2 linked regions of the Pedobacter ginsengisoli genome follow. The protein of the gene in region 1 interacts with the protein of each later gene in a pairwise test. Links are inferred from orthologs where the notes say so. Each region holds a gene or a part of one and is shown on either strand. Other genes may lie near its edges.

Region 1 (12,038 bases):
TTTAAATTCTACTTCTAAAACTTATGATGGTGACCAGTGGGTACGTGGGGAGTTGATTGTTCTTGGAGATTCTTTAATAACCCATATTATTAATGGCGATACTGTGTTGCAATACTCTAAGCCTCAGATTGGTGGTGGTGTGGCAAATGGCTATGATCCTAAAATTAAAATAGATGGCAAACTGTTAAGCAGTGGCTTTATCGCGCTGCAAAGTGAAGGCCAGCCCGTGGACTTTAAAAATATCGAAATAAAAGACTTGTCTAATTTAAAGAGATCTGCTAAAAAGTAAAAGGAATTATTCTTCCTCAACTACTACAGAGACATCTTTGTCGAGCTTTATGGTATGCAGCACTTTTGTTTTCTCGCTGTATACCACGAGTTTATTTTCATCTAAATATTGTACAAGTCTATAAGGTTCAGATTTTTGAATATACCTCCATTGTGTGTAGAACTGTTCCTGCGATAATTTCTCTTGTGGCAAGAATGTAATAGCAATTTCAATATCCGAAATGCTTTCAATAAAGAAGCGGTCACTTGTACGTAATACCTTTTGAGCTTTATCATTATTTTTAAAATCTTCAATCGTAATTTCACGTATTGCTGTTGAAGATTTGGTTGGATTCCTGTCAATAACATCCACAATTAGGTTATTTACTTCATTTTTGGTTTTCAGGTATTTTCCATTTCCCGTTTGTAATATTTTGAAATAGATTTTAAGCGGTTTCATATAATGATTTTGTGATAAGGGTAATTTTACCCTTACAAATAAATGAGTATTTAGCGGGTTATTGAAAAAATATTGAATTAATATCTCTTTGTTATTTTACTGATCATCTAAAGCGGAGTTAGTATGTTATATTTTTGTTGTAATAATCTGGCTTATACCTGAAAGAAGGGTAGAAAAAAAGATAGCTTAATGGATAGGCGGATAAAATTGTAATTGAAAACTATTTTATCTAAGTTTGCACAAAAAAATAAAGATACATGAGTGTTTTAGTAAATAAGGATTCAAAAGTTATTGTTCAAGGCTTTACAGGAAATGAGGGTACTTATCATGCTTCTCAAATGATTGAGTACGGAACGAACGTTGTTGGCGGTGTTACACCAGGTAAAGGTGGCCAGACTCATTTAGATAAACCAGTATTTAATACTGTAAAGGATGCGGTTGATAAGGCCGGTGCTAATGTATCTATTATATTTGTTCCTCCTGCATTTGCTGCTGATGCTATCATGGAAGCTGCAGAAGCAGGTATTAAAGTTATTGTTTGTATTACTGAAGGTATCCCTACTAAGGATATGATTCAGGTTAAAGAATATATTTCTGACAGAGATTGTCGCTTAATTGGACCTAACTGTCCAGGTGTTATCACTGCTGATGAAGCTAAGATAGGCATTATGCCAGGTTTCATCTTTAAAAAAGGTACTGTTGGTGTAGTTTCTAAATCTGGTACTTTAACCTACGAGGCTGTTGATCAGGTAGTAAAAGCAGGTTTAGGTATTACTACTGCTATTGGTATTGGTGGTGACCCGATTATTGGTACAACTACTAAAGAAGCGGTTGAGTTGTTGATGAACGATCCGGAAACTGAAGGTATCATCATGATTGGTGAAATTGGTGGTGGTATGGAAGCTGAAGCAGCACGTTGGATTAAAGAAAATGGTACAAAACCTGTTGTGGGTTTTATAGCTGGTCAAACTGCTCCTGCCGGACGTAGAATGGGTCATGCTGGTGCTATTGTTGGTGGTGCTGATGATACAGCCGCTGCAAAAATGAAAATCATGGCTGAATGCGGTATTCATGTTGTAGCAAGCCCTGCTGAAATTGGAGAAGCTATGGCCGCTCAGTTAAAGAAATAAAATATTAAAGATCTTCTTGTATAATGCAAAGGCTCTGGTGATTCATTCATCGGAGCTTTTTTTATAACTGACATTATTATTACTTCTAAGATGAAACCGCAGGCAACTTTAGTCCGTATCTTGTATTAAATAATGATATACAAATGAAAGCTTTAATCAGTAAAACATTTATGTTAGCAGGCTTGTTAGTGGTAACCAGTTTTGTAGCATGTGCCCAAAAGCCTAAAAAAGAAGAAATCAAAAAAACTACCGAAAGTATGGAATGGAATAAATTAACTAAAGAAGAAGAGGATGTAATAGTACGTAAGGGTACTGAATATCCTGGAACCGGAGCGTTGTTGAATAACAAAGAAAAAGGAACCTATATCTGCAGAAGATGTAATGCGCCATTGTATCGTTCAGAATCAAAATTTGAATCGCATTGTGGATGGCCAAGTTTTGATGATGAAATTAAAGGTGCTGTGCTAAGGATACCTGATGCTGATGGGCAACGTACTGAAATTGTGTGTGCAAATTGCAAAGCACATTTAGGGCATGTGTTTTTGGGAGAAGGTTTCACATCTAAAAATACCCGCAACTGTGTGAACTCAATTTCTATGAGTTTTGTGCCCGATAAGAAATAAAATCTTTTGGAATGACATAAGTATAATGCCCGATGATAACTTGTCGGGCATTACTTGTTTATAAGTATTTAGTTTACTTATGTTTGCACGTTCACCAACTATAGTAAATATGAAGTATTGTTTATTGTTATGCGGTATGCTAATTTCTTTTATGGGTTTTTCCCAGGATATTTCAGACGGAACGGCATCAGAATCGGCCACTGAAAGCACAGCAGTATCGTCATCCAATCTATCTTCTAAATTAATCTCTAAAACCGTTTACGCCACATATTATGCAAAGAAGTTTGAAGGACGAAGAACTACAAGCGGTGTAAGATATCGGGCTAAAAAAATGACAGCCGCGCACATGTCATTACCATTTGGGACAATTGTAACAGTTACTAATCCGGCGAATGGAAGGTCGGTTGATGTGGAAATAAATGATAGGGGGCCTCACTCCAGAAAATTTAAAATAGACCTTTCAGCCGGAGCTGCAAAAGAGCTTGGGTTTTACGGAAAAGGGGTTGCTAAACTTGAAATTAGCTATCTGCCGGAGACTGAGTAAATTTTAAACTTTTGGGGATAGAAAGTCAGCTTTTTTAAATTATTAACATTCAAAAGTTTTTACTATCCCCTAAAAAAGAAATAATTAGCTTTTTTGCTGATTGATTATGACTGAAATCTGATGTTTTAAACAACCAAATCTGACAACGTGTTAACAACTTTGTTCTGCAAAAAAGGCCTCATACTTTATATTTGTTTAAGTAAAATTCTTTAATAAATCACACGAAGATTTTCAGTTAAAGTTTTAATATTTAGTTGATTAAGGTTGCCGGAGAAATTCAAGTCTTTTAAAATCTTTAAATTAAGTATGGCTTTGTCGACTGTTAGCGTTTATTAAGGGTTTTCATGGTTCAATCATTCACTAGGTTAAACAAAGGCTTATGCAAGAAGAAGAAGTATTATTAAAAGAAAACAAAGATCGTTTTGTTCTTTTACCGATTAAATATCCGGCAATTTGGGAGATGTATAAAAAGAGTGAGGCTAGTTTTTGGACGGCGGAAGAAATTGATCTTTCAGACGATCAGAAACATTGGGACAACCTAAATGATGGAGAGAGACATTTTATTTCTCATATCTTAGCTTTCTTCTCTGCCAGTGATGGTATTGTAAATGAAAACCTGGCTGTAAATTTTATGAGTGAGGTTCAGTTACCTGAAGCCCGTTGTTTTTATGGTTTCCAGATTATGATGGAAAACATTCACTCTGAAACATACGCCTTGTTAATTGATACTTATATTAAGGATCCGGATGAAAAGGATAGATTATTTCATGCAATAGAAACAGTTCCTTGCGTTAAGAAAAAAGCAGAATGGGCATTACGTTGGATTGAGGGTGGTAATTTTGCAGAGCGCCTTGTAGCTTTCGCAGCTGTTGAGGGTATTTTCTTTAGCGGAAGTTTCTGTTCAATATTCTGGTTAAAAAAACGAGGCTTAATGCCAGGACTAACCTTCAGCAATGAGTTGATCTCAAGAGATGAAGGGTCACACTGCGAGTTTGCTTGTTTGTTATATGGTATGCTTAAGAATAAGCTTACAGAAAAACAAGTTCATGGTATAATTAAAGATGCCGTAGAAATAGAAAAAGAATTTATTACAGATGCTTTACCAGTAGCATTAATTGGAATGAATGCAAAACTGATGTCGCAATACATTGAGTTTGTTGCAGACAGATGGGTACAGGAATTGGGTTATACTAAGATTTATAACGCAACCAATCCATTTGATTTTATGGAAATGATATCGCTACAAGGAAAAACAAACTTCTTTGAGAAAAGAGTTGGTGATTATCAAAAAAGTGGCGTATTAACCTCAACAGAAGATAAAGCTGCGGCTTTCTCTTTAGACGATGATTTTTAAAACTTATCGGGTTAGGCGATAGGGAATATAAATAAATAATTAATCGGTGCCTATGCTGAGATTGCTCATCACAAGCTCAATATGCACCATAAATACCTGAAAAATATGTTTGTAATAAAAAGAGATGGCCGCAAGGAAGCGGTAAGGTTTGACAAGATAACTGCCCGTATTGAAAAGTTATGCTATGGTTTTAATGCTGAACTTGTAGATCCGATAGATGTAGCCAAAAAGGTGATTGAAGGTTTATACGATGGGGTTACAACTTCTGAATTGGATAACCTTGCAGCTGAAACCGCAGCCTCTTTAACAACCAAACATCCGGATTATGCTTTATTGGCTTCACGTATTGCTGTATCCAACCTTCATAAGAATACAACTAAATCTTTCTCTAAAACGATGGAGATGTTGTATAACTATATTGACAATAAAACAGGTAAATCGGCTTCTCTTATTGCCGATGATGTTTGGGAGGTGATTAAAGAAAATGCCGATACACTAGATAGCACAATTATATACGACAGAGATTTTGGTTTTGATTATTTTGGGTTCAAAACGCTTGAAAAATCTTACCTGTTAAAGGTTGATGGACAGATAGTTGAACGTCCTCAGCATTTATTTATGCGCGTGTCTGTTGGTATACATAAAGGTGATATTGAAAGTGCTATAGCTACATATAACCTGATGAGCGAGCGTTGGTTTACCCACGCCACTCCAACTTTATTTAATGCAGCAACACCTAAACCTCAAATGTCGTCATGCTTCTTGTTAACTATGCAGGATGATAGCATTGAAGGCATTTATGATACATTGAAACAAACTGCCAAGATATCACAAAGTGCTGGTGGTATTGGTTTAAGCATTCACAACATTCGCGCAACCGGTTCTTACATTGGTGGTACTAACGGAACAAGTAATGGTATTGTACCAATGCTAAAGGTGTTTAATGACACCGCACGTTATGTAGATCAGGGTGGAGGTAAGCGTAAAGGTGCCTTTGCAATTTATTTAGAGCCTTGGCATGCTGATGTATTAAGTTTCTTAGACTTACGTAAAAACCATGGTAAAGAAGAATTGCGTGCACGTGATTTGTTCTATGCACTGTGGGTTTGTGATTTGTTTATGAGACGTGTGGAAGAGAATGGAGACTGGAGCTTATTCTGTCCGCATGAAGCGCCAGGTTTAGCTGATTGTTTTGGCGAAGAGTTCGATGCTTTATATGAGCGTTATGAAAAAGAAGGTAGAGCACGTAAAACTATTAAAGCTCAGGAATTATGGTTTGCAATCCTTGATTCTCAAATTGAAACAGGAACTCCTTACTTGTTGTATAAAGATGCTGCAAACAGTAAGTCTAATCAGCAAAATTTGGGTACAATTAAAAGTTCTAACCTTTGTACCGAAATTATAGAGTATACATCTAAAGATGAGGTTGCAGTTTGTAATCTTGCATCTTTGGCCTTACCAAGATTTGTAATTAACGGTGAATTTGATCATCAAAAATTATATGATGTTACTTATCAGGCTACTTTAAATCTGAATAAGATCATCGATTATAACTATTATCCGGTAGAAGAAGCCAGAAATTCTAATATGCGCCACAGACCGGTAGGTTTAGGTGTACAAGGTTTAGCCGATGCATTTATTTTAATGCGTTTACCTTTTGAAAGTGAAGGTGCACGCGAATTGAACAAAGAAATCTTTGAAACAATTTATTTCGCTGCAATGACTGCTTCTCATGATCTTGCAGTTAAAAACGGACCTTATGAAACATTTAAAGGTTCTCCTTTATCTGAAGGTAAATTCCAGTTCGATCTTTGGAACGTGAAACCAGATAGCGGCAGATGGGATTGGGAAAGCCTACGTGAAAAAGTAGTTAAAGATGGTGTTTACAACTCATTACTTGTTGCTCCGATGCCTACTGCTTCTACATCTCAGATTTTGGGTAACAATGAGTGCTTTGAGCCGTATACTTCTAATATTTATACCAGAAGGGTATTAAGTGGAGAGTTTATTGTTGTTAACAAACACTTATTAAAGGACCTTGTAGCTTTAGGTTTATGGACTCCGGCTATGAAAGACAGAATTATTTTAGCTAATGGTTCTATTCAGGACATTGCTGAGATTCCTGATTACATTAAAGAATTGTACAAAACCGTTTGGGAAATAAAAATGCGTAGTATTATTGATATGGCTGCCGACAGAGGTGCTTACATCTGCCAGTCTCAATCTTTAAACTTATTCATTAATGCGCCAAATACTTCTAAATTGACTTCAATGCATTTCTATGCTTGGAAAAAAGGATTGAAAACGGGTATGTATTATCTGCGTACTCAAGCTGCTTCTCAAGCTGTTAAATTTACAGTAGAGAACCAGGCTGGTAAAAATATGGAGCCGGTAATTCCTGAGCATATTGAACAAAGTGCTGAAGAAATTGTTGAAGGACCGGTTTGCTCTATGGAAGAAGGCTGCATCAGCTGTTCAGGTTAATAACTATTTAATAATTAATATATTTAAAGAGCAGGTACCAAATACCTGCTCTTTTTTTGTGCTTCCTCATCCTGAACTTAAATAACCATAAAGGAATCTAGTTGGAGATGCAAACAGGTAAGACTCACCTCAGGCTCAAGTCAGACTCTCCTTAGACTTGGTTAGACTATTGTCTAACAAAATTCTTTTTTCATTCTTAATATAATCTGCAACGAGGTTTATGTTTAATATGCTATTTGTCATTTTTTATAAGCAGTCAGGTATCATTAGTTCATGATCTTGTATCTTTGTGGTTAATGGCTAAACACGAAATCATACCCTGCGAGCGTTGTGGTACACCAATAGAGTGTAAAGCTAACTCTTACACTAAATGCCAATGTAGTGTTGTGCAGTTAAACTTAAATGAGGTTCAGTATATTAGCGAATTACATGATGGTTGTTTGTGTGCTAAATGCCTGTTTGAGCTTCAACAGGAGTACAGGGATGCTGTAGCTTCTTAAGTATTAGCCTGGTTCAATCCTCCTATCTTTTATTTTTTTTGGCTAACTTTGCGCTAAATTATTTGTTAATAAAGAATGGCAAAAGTACAAGTTGGATTGGTGCAGATGAGCTGTACCAGTAATAAACAAGAAAATTTAGATAAAGCAATTTTAAAAATCAGAGAAGCCGCTGCAAAAGGAGCACAAATTGTGTGTTTGCAAGAGCTTTTTACTTCTCTATATTTTTGTGATGTTGAAGATTATGACAACTTCAATTTAGCTGAAGCTATTCCCGGCCCTTCTACCGATGCTTTACAGGTTATTGCTAAAGAGTTGGGTGTAGTTATTATTGCTTCTTTATTTGAGAAGCGTACAGCAGGCTTGTATCATAATACTACAGCTGTTTTAGATGCTGATGGAGCTTATCTTGGTAAATATCGTAAAATGCATATCCCTGATGATCCTGCTTTTTATGAGAAGTTTTACTTCACACCAGGTGATTTAGGATATAAGGTATTCCAGACAAAATTTGCAAAAATCGGCATACTGATCTGCTGGGATCAGTGGTACCCTGAAGCATCCCGTATCACAGCTTTAATGGGTGCTGAGATTATGTTTTATCCAACAGCTATAGGCTGGGCTACAGATCAGGATGAAGAAACAAATAAAGATCAGTATAATGCATGGCAAACCATTCAACGTTCTCATGCTGTTGCTAATGGAGTGCCAGTGGTGAGTGTAAACCGTGTTGGACTTGAGCAAAATGGAGCTATGAAATTCTGGGGCGGAAGTTTTGCAACAAATGCTCAGGGCAGATTACTTTATTTAGGTTCACATGAAAATGAAGAAACTAAAGTAGTAGAATTGGATTTATCTGAGTCGGATTTTTTCCGTAAACACTGGCCTTTCCTAAGAGATCGTAGAATAGACTCTTATCAGCCAATTACTAAAAGATTTATTGACGAAGATTAAGAATTAGAGAATGTCATCTTTTAACGAAGTAATATTTAACAGCAGCCCAAAAAAACTAGGCTTTAGCTTTCCTGCTGAATGGGAAAAACATGATGCGACATGGCTAAGCTGGCCACATAAGGAAGAATCCTGGCCGGGTAAGATTGAAACTATATATGAGCCTTATTGCCAGTTTATTAAAATTGTAGCAACCGGCGAAAAGGTTAGAATTAACGTTAACAATGAAGAAACTAAAACTTTTGCCATTTCTGAATTGGAAAAAGTGGGAGCTGATTTAAGCCAGATTGAATTTTATTTTAATCCGAGTAATGATGCCTGGTGCAGAGATCATGGTCCGGCTTTTTTATTAAATAAGGCAAACAGAAAAAAAGCAATAGTAGACTGGGGATATAATGCATGGGGAGGTAAATACCCTCCTTATGAGCTTGATGATGTAATTCCAACCAAAATAGCTGAGCATTTTAATTTATCCGTTTATCATCCTGATATAGTAATGGAGGGTGGATCTGTTGAGTTTAATGGCGCAGGGACGATACTTACCACTACAGCATGTTTGCTGAATGAAAACAGAAACCCTCATTTAAATAAGGAACAGATTGAAGAGTATTTAAAGGAATTTTATGGTGCTGAACAGGTGTTGTGGTTAGGCGATGGGATAGTTGGGGATGATACTGACGGCCATATTGATGACATTACGAGGTTTGTGAACGAGGATACAGTTTTAACGGTTGTTGAGAGTAATCCTCTGGATGAAAATTATTTGCTGTTACAGGAGAATTTGGAGACATTAAAAACTTTGCGGCTATTAAATGGAAAACCTTTGAATATTGTAAAATTGCCGATGCCTTCTCCGGTAATCCATGAGGATACAAGGCTGCCTGCTTCATATGCTAATTTTTATATTGCAAATGCTGCGGTAATTGTACCTACTTTTAGAGACGTGAATGATGAAAAAGCTCTTGAAATTATTCAAGGGGTTTTCCCGGATAGAAAAGTTGTAGGAATAGATTCTACAGATATTATTTGGGGGTTAGGAAGTTTTCATTGTCTTAGCCAACAGGAACCATCAATCTAATCACTTTTTATAATTGATATAATTAATTGAATATAACCAAACAAGAAATACAGATGAAGTTATTAGAAGGAAAAACAGCACTTGTTACAGGTGCATCTAAAGGAATTGGCCGCAAAATAGCGGAAAAATTTGCTGAACATGGAGCTAATGTAGCTTTTACCTATTTGTCATCAGTAGAAAAAGGTGAGGCTTTAGAACAAGAGTTAGAAAGTTTTGGTACAAAAGTAAAAGGATATCGCTCAGACGCCTCTAAATTTGATGAAGCTGAAAAACTAATCAATGATATAGTAGCTGATTTTGGTGCATTAGATATTGTTGTAAATAATGCAGGTATAACGAAAGATGGTTTATTGATGCGAATGAGTGAGGAGAACTGGGATGAAGTAATTAATGTAAACTTGAAATCGGTATTTAATGTATCTAAAGCTGCTTCTAAAGTGATGATGAAAGCGCGCAAAGGATCTATCATTAACATGAGCTCTGTTGTAGGAGTTCAAGGGAACGCCGGACAAGCAAATTACGCTGCATCTAAAGCAGGTATAATTGGATTCTCTAAATCTTTGGCTAAAGAATTGGGATCACGTAATATCCGTACCAATGTTATAGCTCCTGGATTTATCCGCACTGAAATGACGGATGTATTAGATCCAAAAGTGGTACAAGGTTGGGAAGAAGGTATTCCTTTGAAAAGAGCAGGCGAGACGGATGATGTAGCGAATGCATGTGTATTCCTGGCATCTGATATGAGCTCATACGTTACAGGTCAGGTATTGTCTGTTTGCGGCGGAATGTTGTAAGGATATTATAAATACTTAAAAATGGTGTCTGAATTAATCCCGACACCATTTTTTATTTAAACTGACAGGAATTGTTCAGTACTGTATTTTTGGTACTTGCTTATGTTTTTCAAAGTAGTTATATTCCAACTGAAGATTTGTCCAAAAAGAACGGTGTTGAGGGAACTGGGTTAAATATCTCTCAAGATTAATATCAGTTATTTTAAAAGGAAAAATGTGAACAGGAATCTGATCTTGCCCTTCATTTCGTGCCTCAACGGCTAAAACATAAAGCTCCTTCATCTTGTCGTCTGTTATTGGGATGCAGCCAACGGTTTCACATTTCCCATGAATGTATATATCGTTTCCTGGTTTTTGATTCGCACTTCTTAACAGGTCAATTTTGTTAGGATAGTTTATTCCTAAAGAAAGATGAAAGTTGCTTAGAGGATTAAATACGGTGATATAATAAAATCCTTCAGGAGTTTGCTTATCACCCTCTTTTGATTTGGGTCCCAGAATACCTGAATGCTTGCAAAAAGGAAATACTTTGAATAACCTATATTGCTTTTGGGCGCTACCTCTTAACCATATTTCTAATCTCCCTTCGGCTTTGTAGGCTGCTATGTATAGGCTAAACCGCTTACCTATCTCATCTTTTTTAAGGTCATTTTGGAGCTTATTCCATTTCTCTTCATAAGCTTGTTTAACACGTTCAAATGTCAATTGCTGCTTTTTGAAATCAGATTGGGCTAGTGTTGGTGCATACATCATTAGGAGTAAAATAATGTGAAAATAGTTTTTCATTATAAGGCGTTGGTTTTACTATGAACAAACTTATATAAAATTGTGCGAGCATTTTAAAATTTAGCATCTTTACCCAAATACGTATGAACGATTCTTTTAGCTTATACACTTTATTGGCATTATTAGGCTGCTTGCTAACAGGTATTCTTTTTGCTTGGTTATTGTACCGTAAAACGGAGCATTTAGCTAAGCGGCTGCGTTATGGGTTGTTTGTGATACGGACAACTGTAGTAAGCGTTATAGCAGCATTGCTGTTTCTTCCTTTAATTAGAAGTGTGTCATACAATCTCGAAAAACCTGTAATTATTATCGGTCAGGATAATTCTCTATCTGTTGGAACGATTGAACCTAATGGCTTTAAGAAAGACCAGTATGAGAGAGATATGAAAAATTTGGCTAACAAACTGTCTGAAAAGTATGAAGTAAAGATTTATAATTTTAGTGATAGTATAAAATCTGGCTATGATTTCAAGAATAATGGTCAGGTTAGTAACGCTTCAATGTTCATTAATCAGTTAAATGATGAATTGTTAAACCGAAATGTGGGAGCGATAATTTTATCCTCAGATGGTATTTTTAATCGCGGAGGGAGTCCACTTTATGACTTGAATAAACTTAAGGCTCCTGTTTATACTGTTGCATTGGGAGATACAATTCCGAAAAATGATTTGATGATTTCAAATGTAAATCACAATAGTCTGGTTTATCTTGATAATGAATTTACTGTTGAAGTCCAAGTGCAGGCCTTTGAGAGTAAAGGTGAAGTATCCAAAATTTTGGTTACTGAAGCGGGCAAAAAGATTTTTGAGGATCAGATTCAGATTAATTCAAGTGCATTTGTAAAGAACATTCCAATTAAGCTAAAAGCTTCTAGATTGGGCCTTCAGAAATATACCATTCAGCTTACTCCATTAAAAGAGGAGATATCGGAACGTAACAACACGCAAAGCATTTTTATTGAGGTAATTGATGCGAAGCAAAAAATATTGCTTGCTTCAGCTGGTCCACATCCAGACATTGCAGCTTTAAAACAGGCCATAACAGTAAATAAGCATTATGAATTGAAG
Region 2 (12,069 bases), 2.4 Mb from region 1 along the record:
TTTGTTGTTGTTTATTTGACTATTTGTATTGTTTTTGTATGTTATTTGTGTTTTGTGTCAGTTATTTTAATGATTTTATGATTTTATTTTTAAAAATATATCATTTTGTATTGTTTTTAATTTAAAAACTCTATATTTGTAATGCTCGTTTAATTTATATTTGGTTAGAGAGGCATACAATTGGATGGTTGTATGCCTCTTCTTATTTTAAAAGTGTTATTTCAATTTTTTTGTGTGCGGTGGGCAGATAATAAGCCTATTTATTTTTTTGTAAATGAAAAAAGCCAATTGAGTTAACAATTGGCTTTTTCTTGTGTGCCGGGCATGGCAATCAGCTCTAGGGTGCAAGTCCCGAACACACTTTGCAGTAGGAAGTGTTAGCCAATAGCAAGGGTGTCGCAGGCGACTGCGAATCCGAAGGAAGCTGGCGGCAAATATGGGGACTTACGAACAGGAACTGTATATAAGGCGAGGTGATATGGGTGATGTTGCAAGACAAACAAAAGCCCTATACTGCACAGAATATCACTACGTAGATACAGAGGTCACATCCATAGAAAGCGGGTTGCCTTACCCCGGGAGATCTCCCTATAATCTGTCGAGAGCAAGTGCGATTGCTGTAGAAGAAACAATGGACAGTATCGTAATGCCCATCTGGTACAGGGAGAAGTCAGCCGAGGTCATAATACCTATATTTTTTTAGGGAAGGACTGAATGTTGGGATGGCAAAGGAAACAGAAAGTTTATGGCAGAGTGATTACAGCGGAACCACTTTAGAGAACTGCTTACATGATGGTAGGACGGAATCCGAGAGTAGACTGTAAGAGGAGCTGAGCCGAGCCGTGCAACCAATGTGCACAATGCCTGGGAAAGAGTTTTTTTTAGTAGTATGCTTGAAGAAATATTAGACATCCGAAATGTACAAAGCGCCTTTAGGCAGGTAACCGCCAATAAGGGAGCTGGTGGTATTGATGGTATGCAGACCGATGAACTTCGGGACTACCTGAATATCAACTGGCAGACATTACGGTCTGATATTTTGAACGGCAGTTACCGCCCGAGTGCGGTAAGAAAGGTAGAGATACCCAAGTCTGGTGGGGGAGCAAGGATGCTTGGCATCCCAACGGTCATTGATCGGTTGATTCAACAGTCTATTTCCCAATGGCTGAGTCCGAAATATGAGGGCGACTTTTCTTTCAGTAGTTATGGTTTCCGTCCAAAGCGCAAGGCTCATCAGGCAGTGCTCAAGGCACAGGAATACCTTAATGCTGGTTACACATGGATTGTGGAGCTTGATCTGGACAAATTCTTTGATCGGGTAAACCATGACAAACTCATGTGCCTGCTATCAGGAAAGATAAAAGATAAGCGTACATTAAAGCTTATCCGTTTATATCTGAGCAGTGGTATGATGGAGAACGGGCTTGTTTCCCCAAGAAAAGAGGGCACACCACAGGGCAGTCCACTTAGTCCGCTTTTATCCAATATTGTTCTTCATGAACTGGATGCTAAGCTCGAAGAGCGGGGTCACAAGTTCGTACGATACGCTGATGATTGCAGTATATATGTTCACAGCAGAAAATCGGCAGATAGGGTGATGGATAACATTACCAGCTATCTGGAAGGAGGTCTAAAGCTGAAAGTGAACCGTGAAAAGAGTAAGGTGAGCAGACCATCACAGAGTACCCTGCTGGGCTTCTCGTTCTACAAGACGGGCAAAGATTGGAAAATGAGGATTGCAACCAAGTCTGTTAAGATTATAAAACAGAAACTCCTTGGACATACTAAACGCAATGATCCAATTACTATCATCGAACGGATCAGAAAGCTTGATATGACCATTAGGGGTTGGGTCAACTATTTTTTCCATTGCAGGGGCTAAGCATGTGATGATAAGGCTGGATGAAATGACACGGGTCAGACTGCGGATGATCATCTGGAAACAGTGGAAGAATGCAGGATGCCGAAGCCGAAACCTGATCAAACTGGGGGTTGGAAAGCAGAAGGCATTCGAATGGTCTAATAGTAGGAAGTCCTATTGTCGACTGGCACGTAGTCCAATCCTTCAGGGTAATCTGAGTATTGAGTATTTCGCAAAGCTGAAGTACATTGGATTTGCCAACTACTACTATTGGAAAACTGAACACCAAACGAAGTTATTCTAACAAACCGCCGTATGCCGAACGGCACGTACGTGTGGTGTGAGAGGACAGATAGGGAAATAATCCCTATCTTCCTACTCGATTAATAAAGATTTATTTTTTGTAGCTAAATATTAAGCTAATACTTTAGTAACTAAATCAGCAGCATCTTTTAATGCTATTGCAGAGAAAACTTTTAATCCTGAATCATCTATTAGTTGCTTAGCTTCAACAGCATTTGTTCCTTGTAAGCGACAAATGATTGGAACTGGAACATCTCCAATTTCTTTATAGGCATCAATAACACCTTGGGCAACACGGTCGCAACGAACAATACCGCCAAATATGTTAATCAGAATAGCTTTCACATTTGGATCTTTAAGGATAATGTTAAAACCAGCTTTTACTGTTTGTGCATTTGCAGTACCACCAACATCTAAAAAGTTAGCCGGCTCTCCACCTGCAATTTTAATAATATCCATCGTAGCCATTGCAAGTCCTGCTCCATTAACCATGCAACCAACGTTTCCATCAAGTTTAACATAATTAAGGTTTGATTCGCTTGCTTCAACATCAGTAGGATCTTCTTCCAGTTTATCACGCATTGCAGCGTAATCCGGATGACGGAATAATGCATTTTCGTCTAGATCTACTTTAGCATCAACAGCAATAATTTTATCATCGGATGTTTTTAAAACAGGATTGATTTCAAACATTGAAGAGTCAGTGCTGTCGTAAGCTTTGTAAAGTGCGCTAACAAATTTTACCATCTCTTTAAAAGCCTGACCACTTAGGCCAAGGTTGAAAGCTATTTTACGAGCCTGAAATCCTTGTAAACCAACTTTAGGGTCAATCTCTTCTTTGAAGATCAAATGAGGAGTATGTTCTGCAACCTCTTCAATATCCATCCCACCTTCAGTAGAATACATGATTATGTTTCTTCCGTTAGCACGGTTTAACAATACGCTGATATAGAATTCTTTGGTTTCAGATGCACCTGGATAGTATACGTCCTGAGCAACTAAAATTTTGTTAACTTTCTTTCCTTCCGGACCAGTTTGTGGAGTTACCAACTGCATACCTAAAATAGCAGTAGCTCTTTCCTTAACCTCATCAAGGTTTTTAGCAAGCTTTACACCGCCGCCTTTACCTCTACCACCAGCGTGGATTTGAGCTTTAATTACAACCCAGTCAGAATTGTAGTCAGTTTTCATTTTTTTAGCAGCTTCTACAGCCTGCTCTACCGTGTCGGCTACTATACCTTCTTGTACGGCTACTCCAAAACTTTTAAGTATTTCTTTACCTTGATATTCGTGGATATTCATTATGCTGAAAAAATTTGTTCAAATCTACAATTTCAAAAGCTTTATAACAAATGGCTACAGGTATTTTCGGTGTTTATATTTTCGCTTTCTGGTTTCAGTTTTTTAATAGTCTTTCTAAACTTGAGTTTCATCTTGACCCAATAACTGTAAAAGTGAACCTTGCCAGCATTGAACAATCTTTTGTGCGCAAGCCAGACTACCATGGCTGTAGAAAAATAGAAAACTGTGTAAAAATAATAGGTAATAGTTCTTGTAAATGGACTCTTGTGTTTATATATCAAATGTAATCTCTCAATTTGAAAATTAATATGAGCTGCTTCGTCAATTAAAATATCGGTACATATTTGTTTAAGCAGTTTACAGTTGGTAGCATCCTTTAAACATTGATAAAATATCTGGGCAGTACTTTCAACTGTAATTACAGCAATGGTCCAAAACTCCATGTCTGTATTTAGTCCCCTTATTTTTCTAAACAAGCTATCGCCCCAGTCTTTTTTTATCCTTTGTTCACCAATTAGATCAATATACCGGCCCAAATTATTACCATGCTTTTGCTCTTCTTTAATAAATAGCTTAATTGCATCTGTGTAATACGGATCACTTAGGTTCTTTGTATGTTTGGTCGCAGCATTTACCAGGTTTGTCCCCTCAGATGTTTCTCCCAATTGCCAGGCCTGTAAAGAGCTTAAAATATTGGTTTTTTCTAGTTGAGTTAAATTCGGGCTGATGCTCCAGTCGATTCTTTTGTTCTGTAGGTTTTGGTTAAAATAGTTTATCCAGTACGATGAGTTGTGCATACATCAGATTTTAAGATTATAGATGATTTTCAGTTAAAAATTGCATGGTTTGCCAATCGCGGTAATTCCACGAAAGCCAGGATGTTTCATTGTATTTTGTTTTAAATGTATTGTTGCGCTGGTTTAAATCTTTTTCAAAAGCCAAAATCTGTTCTGCATCGGTTGGTGCAGTTGGTTTTGTAGCGATACGGGTTGTATCGTTACTCCATCTGTAGGCATATTTTGAGGTGCTCAAATATTTTCGAAGTATCAACTTATTCTTATTCAAGAGGGGGAGTGTCTTGTCAGACAATTCTGTTAAATGATCAAGATCTAAGTTGATGGAGTCCCTGTTATTAATGTTGTGATTCACGATTAAAACATCCCAGTTTACAAAACCAAAAACTAGCAGTAATGTATACCACATCAATCCATTCACTTTACACAGATAGAAGAAGGTTTTCTGTTGTGCAACTTTGATGTAAACAGTAAAAAGGCCTATTGAACAAAGTAATAAGAAAACCAATACCCCAATGCGCTTGTAAGTTAGCCCAAGGGCATTTATATAATGAAAATCTCTGAGTAAAACAGAACAAACCAGAAACATATTCTGAAAAATCCATAAATAGGCCAGGAGTCTGATTGTCTTATTTTTGCTATAGAAATTTAAATTACCTCTAAAAAAATAAACAATAACCATCATGGCCATAACAATACTTATTATTAGCGCGTTGGTACCATCATGAAGTTCATTTGAATAGTCTGCTCCGCTTAACCCAATATTTTTGCCTAGCCACAACGTAGTTAAATCAATAATATTTAATGAAAGCAATAAGAGGTTTAAGGCTATGAATGAGATGATGCCTATAATGTTTTCAGTTTTTAAAGCCATCACTTTTTTTAGCAAACCTTCAGCAAAAACTTCCATAAACATATACCCGATAGATTTGGATGTTTTATTTCTGTGCGCCTTTGTTAGCTGCTCATTAAAGCGACTTTCAATTTTTTCAAGTTCAACCTTTTTTAAGCTGATGAAAATTCCTGCACTCAAAATGATCCCAAGTATAATGTGCATAAAGCGTTCAAAACTTAATTGGGGGAACAGGAAGATCAGTATGTTGTTTATAAATGTGGATATGCCAGAAGTAATCTGATTAAGGTAATCGGCAAAAATGGTGTTAGCCTCGCTATAAAGTATACTAAAAAAAAGTATGGCAAAGCATGGGATAACAATGTATGTAACAATCTTTAAAACAGGCTTAAAAGAGAGACTCCTGAAATGAAGTGCCATTATTTTTTTTAAAAGATTTATCGGAGCTGTAATGATTTGTAAAAATGCAGCCAGCAGGACAGAAAAAATATTCCTTAACAGAGGGAAATGGATTAAGCCCATCATCACTGCAAAACTGATATACCAGGTTATGATGTTCAGTATCGATTGATTTATAACTACAAGCACGGCAGCCAGAAGATGACTGGCGATAACAATGTAGAGTTTTTTGGTTTTTTGCTTTTCCTGGTCAAGTAAAGTGATGACAATTAAAAAAAGGGAGTAAATAAGAAGGTTAAGAGCCTGTTTCTCCATCCAGAAGAGGAAAGTGAAAAGAATGCCGCCACCAATTGTTGCAAAAAGCTGTAGGTCTATGCGCTGTTTCATATGAGTTATAATATTAGATTAAGGGTAATTCTGTGATTATCCACAGGTAGATAAAGGCAATGGGGAGGTTAAACAGCATAACAATTGCTGTCTTTAAGAGCGGGAGGTAATCTTCAGGATAAATGATTATGGTAATCAATAAACTCAAAAAGATAATTGAGTTGATCACCAAAGCGAGCACGATGTATAATAAGCCTACTCCAATCAAAGGACTAAATTTTGTAAGACAATAAATTAAGAATAATAAAGACCCGGCAATAAAAGAATACCTGGTACATTCTTTAGCAATTGTTGTGATTTGACTGATTGATGTTGTTTCCATTTTTGTTTATTAAAAGTGCTTTGTATTTCAAAGTGAATAGATAAAAAAAATTAAAGGCTCTTGATCATCTTTTCTAAAGCTTCCAGATGTACTTTAAAAGCTTGTTTGCCTAAATCTGTAATTATATAAGTAGTATTTGTTTTTTTGCCGATAAATGATTTTTGGACTTTTAAATACTGAGCCTGCTCCAAAGTATTCAGGTGGGAGGCAAGGTTGCCATCTGTAAGTTCCAGCATTTGCTTTAGTTCATTAAAACTAATGCTGTCGTTTACAATCAAAATAGACATCACGCCCAGTCTGATCCGGCTATCAAATATTTTGTTAAGGGCTCCAATCGGGTTTTTCATTACTTAGTCCTTTCGTACTTAAAATACATAAGCAAACCATAAAAAATATGAAGTACACCAAAACCAAAGGCCCAGAAATAAAGTCCATATCCGATATTAAACATTGCTGCTAATCCAAGCACAACTTCGCAAAGGCCTAAAAAACGGATGTCACTATAAGTATACTTGCTGGCATTAATTAAAGCCAGACCGTAAAATAATAAGCAAGAAGGAGCTATTAAACCATAAGTGCCTGGATGAACCAAAAGAAGAGCAATAATAAATAAGCCTCCAGCGATGAGGGGGATTGCCAAATTGATCAGTAAATTTTTAGTGGTTCTGTCCCAAAACGGTAATTTCTTTCTTCTTGTTTGTCTAAGTGTAAGCAGAAAGCCTCCTATAAGAGCAATAACAAGTACTCCAACACCTATTTTAATTAAATTGGCCTCCAGATCATCCTGGGTATAGCCATATTCATAGGTTCCGTTTGCACCATTGGTAATTTCTAAATGAGCAAGATAGGCACCTACTAATGCGGTAACTCCGGCAAAAACTCCTGATAAACCACTTAAAGAAATAAATCTTGACGAACGATCCATCATTTTTTTAATGTCGTTCAATGCATTTAGCTGTTCTTCCTTGTTACTCATTTTAAAAGCACTTTGTTTTTCAAAGTTAGTTGAATAATCTGAACTTCCAAGAAAAATTTAGCATTATTTGTTATCTCATATTTGTTTAACCTTGTGCTATGTTTTTGTAAGTTTGCATTTATGCTAAAAGCCACAGGTATAAAAAAAGCGTATGGGAACCTACCCATATTAAAAGGAGTAGATTTTGAAGTATCAAAAGGTGAGATTGTAAGCATAATAGGTGCTTCAGGTGCAGGAAAAAGTACTTTGCTCCATATACTAGGTACGTTAGATAAGCCCGACCACGGTACAGTAGAGCTTAACGGTTCAACAGTTAATAAGCTCTCTGGCGAATTGCTAAGCGTTTTTAGAAATAAGAATATCGGCTTTGTTTTTCAGTTTCATCATCTTTTACCTGAATTTACTGCGTTAGAGAATATTTGCATACCAGCATTTATAGCCAAAGTACCCACAAAGCAAGCAATAGCAAGGGCAACTGAACTTTTAGAGCTTCTGGGGTTAAAAGACAGGTCCGATCATAAACCTAACCAGTTGTCTGGTGGCGAGCAGCAGCGTATTGCGGTAGCAAGAGCGTTGATAAACAATCCGGCAATTATTCTTGCCGATGAGCCATCTGGTAATCTGGATTCGGCAAATGCCAGCTCATTGCACCAATTTTTTATTACACTTAGAGATAATTTTAAGCAAACCTTTGTTATTGTAACCCATAATGAAGATCTGGCTAAGATTAGCGATAGGGTAGTTACTATGAAAGACGGTTTAATTATTTAAGTTGTGAAAATATTAATAACAGGAGGGAAGTCTGCTCAATCATTAAAACTAATTAAGACTTTTGCAGATGATAATATTGTATTGGCTGATTATGGAGATGTACCTTCTTTTCCATCTGCGCGGTACTATTTCATTTCCTTAGGCCAGAGAAATGATGAGATTATAGCTCATAATTTGTTAAACCATTGCCTCAATGAAGGAGTTGATGCAGTTTTACCTTTACATGAGTTTGAGGTAAATGAAATATCAAAATCGCAGGTGCTTTTTGAAGAATTTAATATTCAGGTACTATTGCCCAAAGAGGACCAGATTATCCATTTAACCAATATTTAATGGCATTTGAACATTATTTAAAAGATAAACAAGCATTTGTTTTTGAGCTCGACGATGTCCTTTATCCACAGAAGGATTATTTATTACAGGTCTATTATCTATTTGCTCAATTTATAGAATATGCAGAACAAATAAGCGCTGATGAGATTGTTAAAAGTATGCAGCAAGCATATGTTACAACTGGTAATGATGATATTTTTGAAATAACAGCCGCACAATTCAATATTCCATTAAAGTATAAAATGAACTTTGATATGCTTTTCTTAAGCGCGCGGTTGCCTCTAAAGCTTCTGATGTTTAATGAGATGCTTAGCTTTTTGCAGGAAATTACGGTTGAACGTAAACAAATATTTATATTCACCAATGAAGATCCTATGATGCAGCTCAATAAGATTAAGCAGGTTGAATGGAATGGACTAGAGAGCTATCTTACTGTTTATTTTGCAGCAGAAACTGCTTATAAACCATCTTTAGCAGGGATTCAGGAAATTTTAGATAAGCATAATTTAAAGAAAGAAGATGTGTTGATGGTAGGCAAGTACAAGGTAGATGAGGAATGCGCAGCAAATGCCGGTGTAGACTATTTGAATGTTGATAAACTATTAGTAACTTAATTACGTTTATACCTCCGGACCTGGTGTTGGTGTTTAAAATATTATTAATGAAAAATAACTTCGTAAAAGATTATATAATGGGTTCGGTCTTGGTGATCTGTGTCCTTTTTAGTGCGTGCAAAAAAAATAAAACTGCACCAGAGCCTCAATCAGAGCCTGTTCAAAATACCAAGCAAACTCCTACAACAAACAGGGTAGAGTTAACCAATGATTCTATATTTCTGTACGCTAAAGAAGTTTATTTCTGGAATGAGGCTTTACCTACCTACGATGCATTTAATCCACGGCAGTATAATACCGGCGCAACCAATTTGGAGAAGTATGAATCCAATTTGTATAACCTGGTTAAATCATCAAATTCTCAAGATTATTTAAGTAATAGTTCGTCGCCTAAATATTCTTATATTTTTGATAAAGCTGATAAAAATCCTACTGCTGTTATTCCTGGTACAAAAATGTCGGTTGATTTAGAAGGAAATGGTAATGATGTTGGTTTAAGGTTTGGTTATTTTGGTCAAACTAATACAGACTATTCGATTTATGTTACTGCTGTGTATCCTAATTCTCCTGCGGCCAAAGCTGGCGTTACAAGGGGAGATGAAATTACAGCGATCAATGGCGTAACTTATGGAACTAATTTTAATGCAGAAGTCGATAAAATTGAAAGCGCAATAGAAGGTGGTACAGTAACAGTAGCAGGTAAAAAAGGAACTGTAAGTTTTACTAAAACACTTACTAAAGCCATTTATAAAAGCAGCCCTATATATAAAGATACTGTTTTCACAGCCAGCACTAAAAAGATAGGTTATTTGGCATATGCAAGGTTCTCAAATAAAGAGAACTCAGAAAGCGCATTAACTACAGTATTTAATAATTTCGCTGCTAAAGGGGTTACGGATCTTATTATAGACCTTAGATATAATGGTGGTGGTTATATAAGCACCGCACAACATCTTATTAATCTTATCGCACCTACAGGAACTTCAGGTACAATGTTTACAGAACATTATAATTCTACCATGCAAAACAAAAAGGCTACAATTTTAAAGAATCAGCCTGTTGTTGATAATGGCCGTATTACAGGGACTTATTTTGATGATGATTATTCTGTAAGTGGCAATACCACAACCTTTCAAAAAACTGGAAATTTAACTGGTGTAAAGAATATTGTTTTTATTGTAGAACGCTATACGGCATCTGCAAGTGAACTTGTAATAAATAGTCTAAAACCCCACATGACTGTTAAGCTTGTAGGAGAGACCTCTTATGGTAAACCTATTGGGTTTTTCCCGATAACGCTTGAAAATAAATACGATGTTTACTTTTCAATGTTCGAAACTAAAAACTCAGCCGGTGCAGGAGGGTATTATAATGGGATGACACCTGATGTTAAAGGATATGAATTTGCTGAAGGAGATATTATGTACAATTTTGGTAATGCCAAAGACGATTGTACGGCAATGGCTATCAACATTCTTGCTCCAGGTATTACCGTTACCAGTCAGGGAAAAGTGGCTGCTACTGCAAACAGATCCAAGTCAACTCGTTTGCAGGCAATAGGAGGCAACGCAAGTGGTGAATTTGTAGGGATGATTGAAAACAGAAAATAACCTGTATTTAATTTATTCTTTTCTTATCATTAATTACAGATTTCAAATAAAGCTGATGGTCTAATCTTGCTGAAATTTCAAGAATAGCCTCGCTTGCATTGGTAAAAAATGTAGGGTTTATGTTTTTAAACTCGTCAGTAGCTTTGTGGTAATCCTTATGGTCCTCAACTCCAAAATAAATAAAAGGTATGTCCTTGTCGTTAAAAGCCGAATGGTCACTTTGATTAGTCCAGTCATTGCTTCCCATTTTGGGGTCATCATGGCCTAAAATTATTTTTATTTTAGAACTCTTACTAAAAACAGCTGGTTTTAACTGAGGATATTTAAATGTGCCACAAGCATACAGCTCACCTTTATCATTGTGGCTTACCATATCCATATTGATGTTAAGTTTGATGTTCTCAAGTTGCACAGGAGGATTTTTTACAAAAGCACTTGCACCCTGTAAGCCTGCTTCCTCAGCATCAAAAGCAGCAAAAATTAAAGTATGGTAAGGTTTATTTTTTAAATAATGTGAGGCAAGTTTCAATAAAGCTGCAACTCCCGAAGCATTATCATCGGCACCATTGTAAATCTCATGGTTTATAATTCCAATATGATCATAGTGAGCAGATATAACTATTACGTTTTTGCTTTTTCCCTCAACATAGCCAAGCAGGTTTTTACCTTCAATGGTCGTTCCTTTATTATTTTTAAAAGAAAACGGCATCTCATAGCCTGAAAATGATGGTAGTGTATTTAAGCCAATTTCTTTAAAACGCGACTCTATATATTTACGTGCCATTTCGGCCCCTTTTGTCCCTGTTTTTCTCCCTTCATATGTATCAGAAGATAATATTTCAACATCTTTAAGTAGCTGGCTTCCAGCCTGAGCATCTGTTTTTTTTACAGAACTGCAGCTCAATAATAAACTAAGCGGTATTAATAGGTAAAATTTCATTTTTGATGTTTAAATATATAATACTAAAGTAAAGATATAGAACGATATTAATAACTCTTTTCATGTCCTATTGTTATTTAAGTAGATTAAATGCATATTTAAGTAAGAATAAGTCATACTACTATGTTAGGGGAATTAATAGAAAAAGAATCAATAGATATAAGTAAAATCGTTCCAGCCGATCAGAATCATACAGAAGAATTAAGGGATAAGCTAAACTCCGCACAAAGACTGGGAAACGAGTTTAAGTCAAAAGCCGATATCACATTTAACACTACCGAAGGTCCAAAAACTGTTAACACCACAGTTTGGTCTGTTACCGAGAAATATATTCAATTAAAAAGGGGGGTACATATCCCGCTAAGCAGCTTGATTGATATAGATTTTTAAAAACAAAAAGACCGGGTATTGCCCGATCTTTTTGTTTTTATATATTTTTCTTAAGCTTTATGCGGCTTATCCCAGGTATGATTTTAAGATCTTACTACGTGAGGTATGACGCAAGCGCTGAAGTGCTTTATCTTTAATCTGACGTACACGTTCACGGGTTAAGTTAAACTTCTCTCCAATTTCTTCAAGAGATAAAGGATGGTTAGTGCTTAGT

What was found.
Region 2: the proteins of sucD (region 1) and sucC interact in binary tests that used the Escherichia coli proteins (3 or more experiments, as listed by UniProt). The link is inferred for Pedobacter ginsengisoli from one-to-one orthologs.

The regions. Positions count from the first base shown.
Region 1 is NZ_CP024091.1:5,108,762-5,120,799, forward strand. Bases 8-2,920 are described here. They hold sucD (succinate--CoA ligase subunit alpha), read left to right. Parts: upstream 8-984; coding sequence 985-1,857; downstream 1,858-2,920. Other genes in these bases: CPT03_RS21565 (DUF1080 domain-containing protein), read left to right, coding at 8-289; CPT03_RS21570 (hypothetical protein), read right to left, coding at 296-727; CPT03_RS21580 (methionine-R-sulfoxide reductase), read left to right, coding at 2,001-2,480; CPT03_RS21585 (septal ring lytic transglycosylase RlpA family protein), read left to right, coding at 2,560-2,920. Also shown: more of CPT03_RS21565, read left to right, coding at 1-7; more of CPT03_RS21585, read left to right, coding at 2,921-3,024; CPT03_RS21590 (ribonucleoside-diphosphate reductase small subunit), read left to right, coding at 3,404-4,378; CPT03_RS21595 (ribonucleoside-diphosphate reductase subunit alpha), read left to right, coding at 4,484-6,862; CPT03_RS21600 (cysteine-rich CWC family protein), read left to right, coding at 7,159-7,362; CPT03_RS21605 (carbon-nitrogen hydrolase), read left to right, coding at 7,438-8,313; CPT03_RS21610 (agmatine/peptidylarginine deiminase), read left to right, coding at 8,324-9,388; fabG (3-oxoacyl-[acyl-carrier-protein] reductase), read left to right, coding at 9,442-10,185; CPT03_RS21620 (murein L,D-transpeptidase family protein), read right to left, coding at 10,261-10,971; CPT03_RS21625 (hypothetical protein), read left to right, coding at 11,055-12,038. UniProt on the Escherichia coli protein: Succinyl-CoA synthetase functions in the citric acid cycle (TCA), coupling the hydrolysis of succinyl-CoA to the synthesis of either ATP or GTP and thus represents the only step of substrate-level phosphorylation in the TCA.
Region 2 is NZ_CP024091.1:2,693,829-2,705,897, reverse strand. What follows is about bases 1,372-4,315. They hold sucC (ADP-forming succinate--CoA ligase subunit beta), read right to left. Parts: upstream 3,467-4,315; coding sequence 2,276-3,466; downstream 1,372-2,275. Other genes in these bases: CPT03_RS11105 (DUF4173 domain-containing protein), read right to left, coding at 4,280-4,315; CPT03_RS11110 (hypothetical protein), read right to left, coding at 3,508-4,263; CPT03_RS22955 (hypothetical protein), read left to right, coding at 1,890-2,165; ltrA (group II intron reverse transcriptase/maturase), read left to right, coding at 1,372-1,882. Outside these bases: more of ltrA, read left to right, coding at 890-1,371; more of CPT03_RS11105, read right to left, coding at 4,316-5,899; CPT03_RS11095 (winged helix-turn-helix domain-containing protein), read right to left, coding at 6,272-6,568; CPT03_RS11090 (hypothetical protein), read right to left, coding at 6,568-7,197; CPT03_RS11085 (ABC transporter ATP-binding protein), read left to right, coding at 7,318-7,968; CPT03_RS11080 (hypothetical protein), read left to right, coding at 7,972-8,301; CPT03_RS11075 (HAD hydrolase-like protein), read left to right, coding at 8,301-8,915; CPT03_RS11070 (S41 family peptidase), read left to right, coding at 8,963-10,525; CPT03_RS11065 (M28 family peptidase), read right to left, coding at 10,533-11,465; CPT03_RS11060 (hypothetical protein), read left to right, coding at 11,589-11,855; CPT03_RS11055 (RNA polymerase sigma factor RpoD/SigA), read right to left, coding at 11,922-12,069. UniProt on the Escherichia coli protein: Succinyl-CoA synthetase functions in the citric acid cycle (TCA), coupling the hydrolysis of succinyl-CoA to the synthesis of either ATP or GTP and thus represents the only step of substrate-level phosphorylation in the TCA.